3 regions of the Rhizobium sp. BK512 genome follow, and region 2 is predicted to be linked to each of the others. Evidence: predicted binding sites of a transcription regulator. Region 2 holds the regulator's gene; each other region holds the start of a gene.

Region 1 (4,577 bases), on a different contig from region 2:
TGTCCGGCCCAGGGGCCGGCGAGCACGCGTGCGAGCTCGATGACCCGGATGCCCGCAAGCGGCGGCTTCTTCTTTTCGTCCTGCGTCATGTTCCTCCCAGTTTCCTCCCGGGCTTCTCCCATGGCTGTCGGATTTCAGGGCGCCCGCGTTGCCTCAGATGTATCGGATACGGGTTTGGAAGCAAAGCGCTGCTCACGCCAGATGATGTAGAGGCCCGACGCGATGACGATGAGGATGCCGAGCCATTTCAGTGCATCCGGGAAATCGCCGAAGACCAGCCAGGCAAAGGCGGTGGCCGAAACGATTTCCAGATATTGCAGCGGTGCCAGCGTTGAAGCCGGTGCGGCGCGATAGGCATAGGCGGCGAGGATGCCGGTGATGGCGGCGGCGATGCCCGTACCCAGCAGGTAGCCGAAGGCGGGAAGATCGGGCATGGTGGTGTCGATGATGTTGGAACCGCTGCCATAGCCGAAGAACAGGATGACGGCGCAGAAGAAGATGCCCCAGAGGCCGGTCTGGAACTGCATGGCCCAGGGATCTTCCCGGTGCGAGAGCACGCGTGTCATCAGCGCGAAGACGGCGATACAGAAGGCGCTGACGACGGGCAGAAGGGCAATATAGCCGACCTCTTCGAAGCTCGGCTGGATGATCAGCATGGCGCCGAGGAAGCCGACGGCGCAGGCGCTGTAGCGGCGCCAGCCGATGGTCTCCTTCAGGAAGATGCTGCCGAGGATCGTCAGAATGATCGGCTCGACGAAGAAGATGGCGATCGCATCGGCAACCGCCATGACCTTCAGCGTGGTGACGAAGCTTATCATCGACGTCGTGACCATGGCGCCGCGGATTGCATGATACCAGCTCTGCTTCAGCGAGAACTGGATCTTGGCGCCGCGCAGAAAGACGATGGGCAGCATGGTGAGCGACTGGATGACAAAGCGGAAGGCGGCGACCTCGGTGGACGAGATCGTTGCCGTTGCGAGCTTCGAGAAAATGTCGATCAGCGGCGAAATCAGGACCGAGAGCAGCATGAAAAGCAGGCCGAACGTCACTTCGGAGGAGGCGTGATGGGGGGTATAGCTCGGGCTTGTCATCTCAGTCCTTTCGCTCCGGACCGTTGCGGATCGCCTCGTCGCACCAGTCGGCCAAATCCGCTATTGCCGCGCCGGCGCCGATTTCGTTCAGCGTCTCATGCCGCATATCCTGATATATCTCAGTGCTGATACGGGAGAAGCCCTGGCTTTTCAAACGCTCTGACAGCCAGAGCACAGCTTTTCCATTGTTGGTAGCCGGGTCCTTTCCACCGCCGACCAGGTGAATCGGTATGTCCTTCGGCAGTCTGGCGAGTTGTTCCTTCGCGATGCCGCGGAAGGTGAGCGCGAAGACGTCCAACCACAGCGATACCGAAGCATCGAAACCGCAAAGCGGATCGGCGATATAGGCATCGACCTCGGCCGGATCGCGCGACAGCCAGTCGAACTCCGTCCGATGATTGGGGACGGACTTGCCCCAGGCGGAAAATGTCAACCTTGGCAGCATGTCACTCGGCACGTCGGAGCCCTTCAGCGCGCGCTCGGCAAGCAGGATCGCCTGCGCGGCGCGGCCGGAAAGGCCGACGGCGAAATTCGAATTCCAGATGGCGACGGCGGCGAAACGGCCGGCAAGATCGGCTGCGGCATTGAGTGCGATCAGGCCGCCCATTGAGTGGCCGAACAGAATGACGGGCAGGCCGGGGTGACGGCCCGTGGCGAAGCTGTGCACGGCGGCGATATCGCTGACGACGTGTTCGATGCCGTTGCGTCTCGCAAAGCGGCCGAGCGGCGCATCGGATGCGGTTGTCTCGCCATGGCCGCGATGGTCATGCGCATAAACGTGATAGCCTCTTGCCGCCATGGCCTCGGCAAAGCGCTGGTAGCGACGCGAATGTTCGGCAAGCCCGTGTGAAATCATCAGGATAGCTTGCACTCGTCCTTCTGCAGGCTGGTAGTGACAGGCAAGCGAAGCCCCGGCGTTTTGAAGCCGCAATGTCTCGGAAAACATGCATTCCTCCCGGGCCCAAAAGACCAGATATCAAGGCAAATGCAATATTGCGGCGTCGCTCATACACGAGAAAGCGTGCTTCCTGCTGCGATTCAGGGTTGCGCAAGTCACGGCTTCGTGCTTGTTTGTTCTTGTATTGTTCTTTGTCGGAACTATTTCGGGGCTAATAATGGTCAAGTTTCTACTCTCGGTTTCCATCCTGTTCCTCTCGCTGTCGTCTGTCGGCTCCGTATCCGCCGAAGAAAGCGGGCGAACGCGCTTCATTCTCGCCGCAAGCTGGCAGCCGGCATTCTGCCAGACCAATCAGAAGAAGGCCGAATGCGCCACGCAGAGCGGCGAGCGCTATGATGCCACCAATTTTTCTCTCCACGGTCTGTGGCCGATGCGCCAGGATTATTGCGGCGTGCCTGCCGAGCAGAAGGCCGCCGACAAGGACGGCCAGTGGACGGACCTGCCGTCAGTAGACCTTACAGCCGAGACGAAGACCGCTCTCGACAAGGCAATGCCCGGCACGCAATCCGGGCTCGAGCGGCATGAGTGGATCAAACACGGCACGTGCACCAAGATGAGTGCCGATGATTATTTTGCCACTGCTATCCACCTGATGGGCGATCTCAATGCTTCGGCGGTGCGCGATCTCTTTGCCGCCAATGTCGGCAAGACGCTGAAATCCGACGCGATCAAGGCGGCTTTCGACAAGAGCTTTGGGGCCGGTGCCAGCGACCGCGTGAAGATGAGCTGCCGGCGCGTCGGCAACAAGCGCGTGATCAGCGAACTGACGATCGGACTTTCGCAGGATGCCGTTTCGGCCCAAGCGAAGGAGAAGGGTCTCGGCGGGCTGATCCAGGGGGCAGGGCAGACGTCCTTCGGCTGTGACGAAGGCCTTGTGGATGCAGCCGGCTTCTGACGGAAACATGCCGAAATCCTGACGAAACAGGGTTTCGGCGTTGCCCGCGGGCGTGGTTTCGCCTACATAGCGGCCACGATTTCAAGTTTCCGCCCGGAGCATCCCAGCATGGCACGTCAGTTCATCTATCATATGTCCGGCCTCAACAAGGCCTATGGCAATAAGAAGATCCTCGAGAACATCCATCTTTCCTTCTATCCCGATGCAAAGATCGGTATTCTCGGCCCGAACGGCGCCGGTAAGTCCACCGTGCTGCGCATCATTGCCGGCCAGGACAAGGAATATACTGGCGAAGCCTGGCTCGCCGAAGGTGCGACGGTCGGCTACCTGGAGCAGGAGCCGAAGCTCGATCCGAACAAGACGGTGTTCGAAAACGTCATGGAAGGCGTTGCTTCCAAGACGGCGATCGTCGATCGCTACAACGAGCTGATGATGAACTATTCCGACGAGACGGCGGAAGAGGGTGCCAAGCTCCAGGACATCATCGACAGCCAGAACCTCTGGGATCTGGAAAGCCAGGTCGAGATGGCGATGGAAGCGCTGCGCTGCCCGCCGCGCGACGCCGAAGTCACCAGCCTGTCGGGTGGTGAACGCCGTCGTATCGCGCTCTGCCGCCTTCTGCTCTCGCAGCCGGACCTGCTGCTGCTCGACGAACCGACCAACCATCTGGACGCCGAAACCATCGCCTGGCTCGAAAAGCACCTGCGCGACTATCCGGGCGCCGTGATGATGATCACCCACGATCGCTACTTCCTGGACAACGTCACCGGCTGGATCCTCGAACTCGATCGCGGCCGCGGCATCCCGTACGAAGGCAACTACTCGGCTTATCTGCAGGCGAAGGCCAAGCGCATGCTGCAGGAAAACCGCGAAGAAGCCGGCCGCCAGAAGGCAATCAGCCGCGAACAGGAATGGATTGCTTCCAGCCCGAAGGCCCGTCAGGCCAAGTCGAAGGCGCGTATCAAGTCCTACGAGCAGCTGGTTGAGGCCGCCGAGAAGCAGCGTCCGGGCGACGCGCAGATCATCATCCCGGTCAGCGAACGCCTCGGCCAGGTGGTCATCGAGATGGAAGGCATCACCAAGGGCTTCGAAGGCCGCACGCTGATCAACGATCTGTCGATCAAGCTGCCGCCGGGCGGCATCGTCGGTATCATCGGTCCGAACGGCGCGGGCAAGACGACGCTGTTCAAGATGATCACCGGTCAGGAAAAGCCGGATGCCGGTTCGGTCCGCATCGGCGAGACCGTACATCTCGGTTATGTCGACCAGAGCCGCGACGCGCTCGACGGCAACAAGACCGTCTGGGAGGAAATCTCCGGCGGCGCCGAAATCATCAAGCTCGGCAAGTTCGACATGAATTCGCGCGCCTATTGCGGCGCGTTCAACTTCAAGGGCGGCGATCAGCAGCAGAAGGTCGGCAATCTCTCGGGTGGTCAGCGTAACCGCGTTCACCTTGCCAAGATGCTGAAGGCCGGCGGCAACGTGCTGCTGCTCGACGAACCGACCAACGACCTCGACACGGAAACGCTCGGTGCCCTGGAAAGCGCGCTGGAAGCATTTGCCGGTTGCGCCATCATCATCAGCCACGATCGCATGTTCCTCGACCGTCTGGCGACACACATCCTCGCCTTTG
Region 2 (4,577 bases):
GAACTCGGCACCGAGGCGTCCCAGCTCGGGCGCATGCTCTCCCGCTTCGCACTGGAGGAAAAGCGCCCGTCCCGGGCGGCAGCGTGATGCCGCCCGCTGTTCAGGCGGCCTTGGCGATCGCGTCGAAGGCGAGAAGCTTCTCGAGAAGTCGCGGCATGTCCTTGAGGTAGACCATGTTCGGCCCGTCGCAGGGGGCGTTATCAGGATCCTGATGGGTTTCGATAAAGACACCGGCGACGCCGACGGCCACGGCTGCACGGGCCAGCGTCTCCACGAACTGCCGCTCGCCGCCGGAGGTTTCCCCCTGCCCGCCAGGCTGCTGGACTGAATGCGTGGCGTCGAAAATGACGGGGGCGCCCGTTGCTGCCATGATCGGCAGGGAACGCATGTCGGAGACCAGGGTATTGTAACCGAAGGACGCACCACGCTCGCAGAGCAGAATGTTCGGATTGCCGCTCTGGTTCAGCTTGCCGAGCACGTTCTTCATGTCCCAAGGCGCCAGGAACTGGCCCTTCTTGACGTTGATGACGCGGCCGGTCTTGGCAGCGGCGACCAGGAGATCCGTCTGGCGAGACAGAAAGGCTGGTATCTGCAGGATATCGACGACCTTACCCACTTCGGCGCATTGTTCTTCGTTGTGGATGTCGGTCAGAACCGGAATGCCGAGTTCTTTCTTGAGATCGGCGAAAACTTCCAGCCCCTTTTCAAGGCCGACACCGCGTTTGCTCGACAAGGACGACCGGTTCGCCTTGTCGAAAGAGGTCTTGTAGACGAGCCCGATGCCGAGCTTGGCGCAGAGTTCCTTCAATGTGCCGGCAACCATGAATGCATGGTCGCGGCTTTCCATTTCGCAAGCGCCAGCAATCAGCGACAGACGTGAAGCATTGGAGAAGGTGACCTTGCCGGCGCCTTCGCCGACCGTCACCACGGAGTTGGTAGTAGAGCTCATGATGTTTCCTCAAAGGCGAAGAGTACGCCCTGGCCGGGCGCAGGCTTCACCAGAATACGGTTGCCCTTGCGTGTATAGGTCACCCCGTTAGCAGCCAAATGCGCTTCTGTCACGGCCAGATCGCCGACAGCAAAGCGGATCGCCCGACCGCGCAGACCACGATCGGTATCCGACGTGGCAAGATCGAAATAAGCCTCCAGACCTTCCGGGGTCATCAGGCTGATCTTTGCGTTTCCGGTGGGCACGTCCAGCCCGAAACTCGTGACCTCAGTAGATGCGCCCTTTGCCGTGGAGCGAACGAACTCACCGAAGGCTGTCGGCTCGGGGGCCGCGAGCGCGATCTCGGCAATGCCTGTGACACCATTGGCATGGGTCTCAAGCGCGGTCCGGTCGGCAGGAAGCGGATTAACGCGTTCGACTGCGAAGAGAAAGAAATCCGGTGCCCGCAGGTCGCCAGCGAAGGCGAGCCGGAAGCCGGCAATATTCTCCGTGCCATCCGGCATTTTAACAGGGCGCTCGAACTGCAGCACAGAACCGGCACTCATACTGTCCTTCACGAATCGAGCATGTTCGTGCTTTGCATCTGCCGTCGCAAAGCCAATCGCGGACAGTCCTTCGCTGCCGCAGCGGAAGCGAAAAGCCTGATTGCGGGCGGTGAACACATTGCCATCGTGTGCTGCCCCCTCGCTCTCTTCGACGCTCGCGACACCCAGGGGCTCCAGATAGGTTTTGTCGGCAAAGAAAACGCAGGCATTTTCGGTCCCAAAAGGATGACGGGCATCCGGCGCCACAGTGAAACCAAGCTTGCCAAGTCTTTCGCGGGCAAGGTCGATATCGGTAACCGGCAAAACGAGATGATCGATTGCAAGCGTATCTTGGCTCATTAGGTCCCCTCCAACAGTCACAAGGAGATGTGCTTCAGCAGGTGTTGCGAGACAAGGCCGCGAAGGCCCGGGCGCGAGAAAAATAAAATTCTCACCAGAATGGACAGAAGTTTTACGAAAATTTAGCTACTTGCGGAACACATATGGAACATATAGTGTCCGTTCTGGATTTGTTTCAAGACTGGGGTGCACGCCATGCTTACGCGCAAACAACAGGAACTCCTTCTTTTCATTCACGAAAGGATGAAGGAGTCGGGCGTTCCTCCGTCTTTCGACGAGATGAAGGATGCGCTGGATCTGGCCTCGAAATCCGGTATTCACCGGCTGATCACGGCGCTTGAGGAGCGCGGCTTCATTCGCCGGCTTCCGAACCGGGCACGCGCGCTCGAAGTCATCAAACTGCCGGAGGCCTACAGCCCCAGCCTGCAGCCACGTCGCGGCTTTTCACCGAGCGTCATCGAAGGCAGCCTCGGCAAGCCGCAGCCCGTTGCAGCGCCGGCTCCGGCAAAACCAGCGCCTGCTGCCGATAACGGCAACTCGGTCTCCGTCCCGGTCATGGGCCGCATCGCTGCCGGTGTGCCAATCTCGGCAATCCAGAACAATACGCATGACATCACCGTTCCTGCCGATATGCTCGGCTCCGGCGAACATTATGCGCTCGAAGTTCGCGGCGACTCGATGATCGAAGCCGGCATCTTCGATGGCGACACCGTCATCATCCGAAATGGCAGCACCGCCAACCCGGGTGATATCGTCGTTGCCCTCGTCGACGACGAGGAAGCAACACTCAAGCGCTTCCGCCGCAAGGGCGCATCGATTGCGCTCGAGGCTGCAAACCCTGCCTATGAGACCCGAATTTTCCCACCGGATCGAGTGAAGGTTCAGGGAAAGCTTGTCGGCCTCATTCGCCGCTATCACTGACCGGTGACTGGCTTGCGTCTGTGAATGTATCGCTGCGCCAGTCATAGGCGCGGTGGCGCATCCAGGGGCGTTGCAATGGGCCGAATGCGGTTGCGACATCGATTCCACTATCTGTGAAGCGAAGCTCGACAGAACCTGTCTTGCGTAGCGTCTCGCCGGTAAAGAGCAGCGCGCCGGAACGACAACGGTCCAAGCGCAATCGGACAGGGGTTACGACAATATCGGCCGTATCGCAGGCCGGCCCGAGATAGGCAGCATTTTCGATGACAGTCAGTTTCTTTCCATTGCCTAGCAAGGCGGTACACCAGGTGCGCTTTTGGCAAGAGAATCGTGACGTTGGGCTGATGGCGAGTGCCTGCCTCATTGCCTCTCTGGCTTCATTCTGTTGATCGGGTGACAGCTGCAATCTTTTGCCATCTGACATGGTGGGTGTCTTGGTTGCTTGAAGCATAACCGGCTTCTGATGCTCTTCGATGGCAAGTGCCCTCTGCCATTGTTCGAAAATGAAGGCTGGCGGCTTTTCACGGTTTGAAGCCATTGCCTCTCCATCGATTACAGCGACCAGGCTGCCGTCTTCCGAGATGGCGACGTCGGGCACCGCTTCTGATGGAAGCAACACAACAGCGAACGTTGAAACAGTGATTATCGCGGTTCCGATATGCCGCAACCGGGTTCTGAGCAAGGTCAGCAACAGGAAGCCGAAGACGGCTGCCGGAAAGTACCAGCCGGGTAAGCGGGCAACATCTATATTGCCGCCCCACCCCGCCACCGCCTTTGCAATGGCGATCACCAGGTCGAGCCCGAAGCCTGCCACCGGCCATAGCCAGCCATCCAGACCAAAAGGCATCAGCAGCATCGCCAGCATGCCGGCCGGCATGACGATGAAGGAAATGACCGGCATGGCCGCGAGATTTGCCGGCAGGCCATAAGCAGTCAGCCGGTGGAAATGTTCGATCGAAAACAGCGCCGTCGAGAAACCACCGATGAGAGACGTCAGGAAAATACCGCCGAAGAAGCTGCCGACCATGAAGAAAGGTTTCATGATCGGAAGTTTGGCAAAGGCATTCTCCCTCATCGGCCGCCCTTTCCAGAGGTCGTATCCGGCGACCAGGGCAAGTGTTGCGGCGAAAGACATCTGGAAGCTCGGTCCGAGCACTTCCGATGGTGAGACCGCGAGGATCACGAGAGCCGACAGCGCCACGTTTCTGAGGCTGATAGACGGCCGGTCGAAGAAGACGGCAACCAGCATGATCGCCATCATGATGAAGGCGCGTTCGGCTGAAACGGCAAAACCCGAGATCAGATAGTAGGCCGTTACCGCAGCGAGTGCGCCGGCTGCCGCGATCTTCTTAGTCGGCCACGCCTGCGCAATACCCGGGAACAGGCTGAGAATGACGCGCAGCCCGACAAAGAAGATACCGGCGGAGAGTGCCATATTGAGGCCAGAGATCGCCACGATGTGGGCAAGGCCGGACTGCCGCAGTGCCTCCGTCGTTTCATCCGAGATCGCTCGTCTCTCATCGGTGACAAGTGAAGCGGCAAAGGCCCCGGTGTCGCCCGGCAGAGTGGAGCGAATCCGATCGCCGATGCCGCTTCGCAGGCGGTAGAACCACTCCAGGACGGTCTCGCCGACAGAGCCCGCCTGTTCCGTAACCTTCTTCGGTGCTCCATAGAAGAAGCCGTTCGCACCAATGCCGTCAAAATAGGCGCTGAAGGCAAAATCGTTGAGGTGAGGAAGCGCGGGTCCTGCCGGAGGCGTCAGACGCGCCCTGCCCTCTATGATATCGCCGAGTTCAAAGGGCCGGGCGGCGCCGCGTACGAGC
Region 3 (4,577 bases), on a different contig from region 2:
TCGCCCGCTGGATGGGAGCAGCACCGCGCCAGCGCGGCAGCAGCGAAGCATGGCCGTTGTAACAGCCATAACGCGTGCCGGTCAGGATAGCCTCGGGCAGCAGCAGGCCGTAAGCAACGACGACGCCGACATCGGCACCCAAGGCGCGGAAGCGCTCGCGCTCTTCCGGATCTTTGAAATTGACCGGTGTGAAGACCGGCAGACCCAGCAGCTCTGCCGCCTGGTGCACCGGCGACTTCTGAAGATCAAGCCCGCGCCGTCCGCCCGGCCGTGGCGGCTGGGTATAGACGGCGATGATCTGATGGCCAGCCTCGACGAGCAGGCGCAGCGTCGGGACGGAAAAGTCGGGCGTTCCCATGAAAACGATACGAAGAGACATTCTATCTCGCCAAATGAGGATCAACCGTCTTCAAACGGGTTTACGGGCTCACCAGCAAGCCCGCTCGAATCTTTCGTTTGTCGCTGCTGTCGGCCCTCTCAGAGCACCTTCGACTTTGCAGCCTTGGTGAACTTCTTGATCACCATTTCGCGCTTCAACCGCGAAATATGATCGATGAAGAGCACCCCATTCAAGTGATCGATCTCGTGCTGGAGGCATGTCGCCAAAAGACCATCAGCCTCGACGCTCTGCTCCTTGCCTTCGCGATCAAGATACTTGACCGTGACATTCGCGGGGCGTTCAACTTCCGCATAATAGTCGGGAATGGAAAGGCAGCCTTCCTCATAGACCGAGCGTTCGTCCGAAGAGCGGACGATCTCCGGATTGATGAAGATGAGCGGCTGCTTTTCCTCGCCTTCCTTCGAGAGATCGATAACGAGCATGCGGCGCGGCACGCCGATCTGGATCGCGGCAAGGCCGATGCCCGGCGCATCATACATGGTTTCCAACATGTCGTCGGAAAGGCGCTGCAGGTCGGCGTCGACCCGCTCGATCGGCTGGGAAACCTGACGGAGAAGGGGGTCGGGAAGAATGATGAGTGGCTTGATGGTCATGGCGTTCCCATAACGCATCTTTTCACACTAGGGAATCATCCGCCGGGCAGGGATTGCGGTTTTTTGCAGCGCCTGCCCGGTTTTCGTCGAGATTATCAGGCCGCGCGACGAGCGGCAGGGGCGGGCTGACGGCCTTCGGCACGTGCGCGGAAACGCTGCAGAAGCTCGATGAGGTTCTCGACCTCATCCTTCAGCCGACGGGTTTCGGCAGACGTACGCTCCACCATGCCGGAATTCTGCTGCGTGATCGTGTCCATGTTGCGGATTGCGATGCTCACCTCGTTGACGCCGGTTGCCTGATCGCGGGCGGCAGCGGCGATATCGGCGACGAAACTGTTGATGATGTCGATGCGGCTGATCATGTCGCTCAGCGCCTCACCAGTGCTGCTGACAATGTTGACGCCCTCGTTCACCTGCGTCGAGCTTTCGGAGATCAGGTTCTTGATCTCCTTGGCGGCATCGGCCGTGCGCTGGGCAAGCTGACGGACCTCCTGAGCAACGACCGCGAAGCCCTTGCCGGCATCACCGGCACGCGCAGCCTCGACGCCGGCATTCAGTGCCAGCAGGTTGGTCTGGAAAGCGATCTCGTCGATGACGCCGATAATCTTGGCGATTTCGGTAGAGGACTTCTCGATACCTGCCATGGCCGAAACGGCGCTGGTGACGAGTTCGCCGGAATTCTTGGCCTTCTGCTGCGTTTCGCGCACGGCGCCAGACGCCTTTTCGGCATTGGCGGCGGTCTGGCTGACGCTGACGGAGAGCTGTTGGAGGGCGGCCGAGCTTTCCTCAACACCTGCGGCCTGCTGAGCAGTGCGCAGGGCGAGGTCATCGCCCGCCGTGGAGATCACATCGGCGCCTTCGAGAATGTGACGGGACGTCGTGTGAACGGAGGTGAAGGAATCGCGCAGTGCGCTGACGGCCCTGTTGTAATCCTCGGCCATCCCGCGAAAATTGCCGGGCAGATCGGAAGGAAGCGTCGCTTCAAGGTCACCACGCGAAAGAGCTTCGAGGCCACGACGCAAATGCTCCAGCGCCAGTGCCTGATCGGCTTCGGCCCGGGCGCGTTCTTCTTCCAGAACACGGCGCTTCTCATCAAGCGCTTCCAGATAGACCGAGATCGAATAGTCCATATCGAGCATCGCCGCCTTGATGACGGCGGTCAGTTTTTCGGCGAGCGTCTTTCCCTGCTGGCGGGCAAAGAGCGAAGGCCACTGCTTTTCCATCAGGCCGCGGACGAGCTCGGACATGACAAGCGCATAGCCGCCTATATACCAGCGCGGCTCGAGGCCGATGCGGGCATGGGTGCGGCCGACGGCCGTGACACCATTCACATAGCTCTGGTCGAAATTGCCGCCGGAGAGATTGCCCCAATGTTCCTGCTGGCGCTTCTTGGCATGACCCATATGGGCCTTGTCGGAAAAGAAGCTCGCGACGGCCGGGGTCTTGGCGAGCTTGCCATAGAACTTATCCAGGGCGCCGCCGAGCAGCTCCGAGATTGCCGGGCGCAGTTCCCGCAGGTTCTTGCGTGCCTCATCGTCGAGCTCAATGAAGTCAAGGCGCTGCCTGAGGGCATTGTCGGTCTGCTGGGAAGTCATGGGGATCTCTATCTGGCGGGGATGCGGAGGGAAATTACCGCGCCAGATTTGGCGAATATGGTTTAGCAATGGTTAAGTGTACTCGCTAATTTTTCTTCCATTCCAGTGGGGTAGCCCGACAATATGCCACAGGACAACGGGGATTGTTCACGTTTTGATCTAGATATCGGCGGTTATTTTGTTATGGTGCGGCATGACCATGACATCCGACTCACTCACCATTTCCCTGCCCGTGCTAAGCCCTGGCGTGCTTGCGTTTGCTGGTGGCACGCTCGCCGTCGTCATTCTCGTGACGATTGTGTTTGCGTTGCGCAATGCCGGCATTCGCCGCGAGGAGGCGGAGGAGGCCAATCTTCGTGCTGCCGAAAGCGAAGCCCGCATGGCCGAGCTTCTGAAAATCCAGGCGGAGATGCAGGGACGCATTTCGACGATGGCCGAGGTTTTCGGTTCAAGGCAGGCAGAGCTCAACCATGCGATCAACCAGCGGCTCGATGGCATGACGCAGCGCATGAGCTCGACGCTGACCGAGCAGACGAAATCGACGCATGACAACCTGCAGAAACTACAGGAACGGCTGGCTGTCATCGATGCCGCCCAAAGCAATATCCAGACACTCGCCAAGGATGTCGTCGGGCTGCAGGCCATTCTTTCCAACAAGCAGACGCGTGGTGCCTTCGGCCAGTCGCGCATGGAGACGATCGTCGCCGACGGCCTGCCCATGGGCGCCTATGCTTTCCAGCAGACGCTTTCGAATGGCTCGCGACCGGACTGCACGATCCGGATGCCGAACGGTGCACCGCCGCTGGTGATCGACGCGAAATTTCCGCTCGAAGCCTGGAATGCGATTCGCGATGCCGGCGGGCCGGATGCTGGCAAGCTAGCCGCACAGCAGTTTCGCCGCGACATGGAAGTCCATATCAAGGATATTTCCGAGAAATATCTGATTCAGGGGGAAACACAGGATACGGCTTTCCTCTTCGTTCCCTCGGAATCGATCTTTGCCGAAATTCACGAAAATTTCGAGGCGATCGTGCAGAAGGCTCACCGCGCGCGGGTCGTCATCGTCTCGCCCTCGCTCCTGATGCTGTCAATCCAGGTCATTCAGGCCGTACTGAAAGACCAGCGCATGCGGGCGCAGGCGCATGTCATCCAGGGAGAAGTCACCCTCCTCATGGACGATCTCGGCCGGCTCGACGAACGCGTACGCAAGCTGCAGGGACATTTTTCCCAGACGCAGCGCGACGTGGACCAGATCATCACCTCGGCGGACAAGCTCACCAAGCGGGGTGCAAAGATCGAAGCGCTGGAATTTGAAGCAGGCGGCGACGGCAAGCCGGCGCGCGAGAACGAGGCGCCGGCCAAATCTGTCGAAAGCCGTACTGGACTGCTCAAGCTCAGGGTAGTTGACGAGGAATGATCGCTTCGGCAGTGTCGCGGCCCGAAGCAAGGGACGGACATGCCATGATTACAGTTTTCGGCTCCATCAACATGGACCTCATCGCCACGACCGAACGCCTGCCGAAGCCCGGCGAAACGGTTGCCGGCAACAGTTTTGCGACGGCTGCCGGCGGCAAAGGCGCCAATCAAGCGCTCGCCGCCCGGCGGGCTGGACGTTATGTCCATATGGCGGGTGCTGTCGGAAAGGACGCGTTTGCCGAAGGTGCGCTTGAACTTCTCGACGGCGCCGGCACCGATCTTTCCCGCGTCAGGCGTGTCGAGGGACCGACTGGCACTGCCCTCATTCTCGTCGGCGGCGATGGTGAGAACATGATTGCCGTTATTCCCGGCGCAAATGGCAAGGTCGACGGCGCCAACGCCGAGGCTGCCGTCAATGCCATGAATGAGGGCGATATCCTGATGCTGCAGCTCGAGATTCCGGTTGAAGCGGTCGAGCGTGCGCTTGCCACCTCTCGCGCCAAGGGCGTCACGAGCATTCTCAATCTCGCTCCACTCATTCCAGATGCACCGCGCCTTGGGCGGCTCGCCGAT

Evidence for each region. The regulator LexA, encoded in region 2, represses DNA repair genes until DNA is damaged. The targets are predictions, from matches to a motif close to TGTTCNNNNTGTGTTCNG.
Region 1: FHX06_RS02905 (ribonuclease T2 family protein) is a predicted target of LexA. The motif match lies at 2,164-2,181, and genes of this name have one in related genera.
Region 3: FHX06_RS17170 (DNA recombination protein RmuC) is a predicted target of LexA. The motif match lies at 2,733-2,750, and genes of this name have one in related genera.

Annotation. Positions count from the first base shown of each region.
Region 1 is NZ_JACIAS010000001.1:566,737-571,313, reverse strand. Features, by position in the region: gene FHX06_RS02920 (CaiB/BaiF CoA transferase family protein) at 1-89, opposite strand, end outside; gene FHX06_RS02915 (DMT family transporter) at 135-1,091, opposite strand; gene FHX06_RS02910 (alpha/beta fold hydrolase) at 1,093-2,037, opposite strand; gene FHX06_RS02905 (ribonuclease T2 family protein) at 2,207-2,944, shown strand; gene ettA (energy-dependent translational throttle protein EttA) at 3,053-4,577, shown strand, end outside.
Region 2 is NZ_JACIAS010000002.1:780,147-784,723, forward strand. Features, by position in the region: gene FHX06_RS09760 (methyl-accepting chemotaxis protein) at 1-87, shown strand, start outside; gene kdsA (3-deoxy-8-phosphooctulonate synthase) at 101-949, opposite strand; gene FHX06_RS09770 (VOC family protein) at 946-1,833, opposite strand; gene lexA (transcriptional repressor LexA) at 2,029-2,754, shown strand; gene FHX06_RS09780 (ComEC/Rec2 family competence protein) at 2,735-4,577, opposite strand, start outside.
Region 3 is NZ_JACIAS010000004.1:401,529-406,105, reverse strand. Features, by position in the region: gene fmt (methionyl-tRNA formyltransferase) at 1-379, opposite strand, end outside; gene def (peptide deformylase) at 478-993, opposite strand; gene FHX06_RS17175 (globin-coupled sensor protein) at 1,089-2,588, opposite strand; gene FHX06_RS17170 (DNA recombination protein RmuC) at 2,782-4,005, shown strand; gene FHX06_RS17165 (ribokinase) at 4,050-4,577, shown strand, end outside.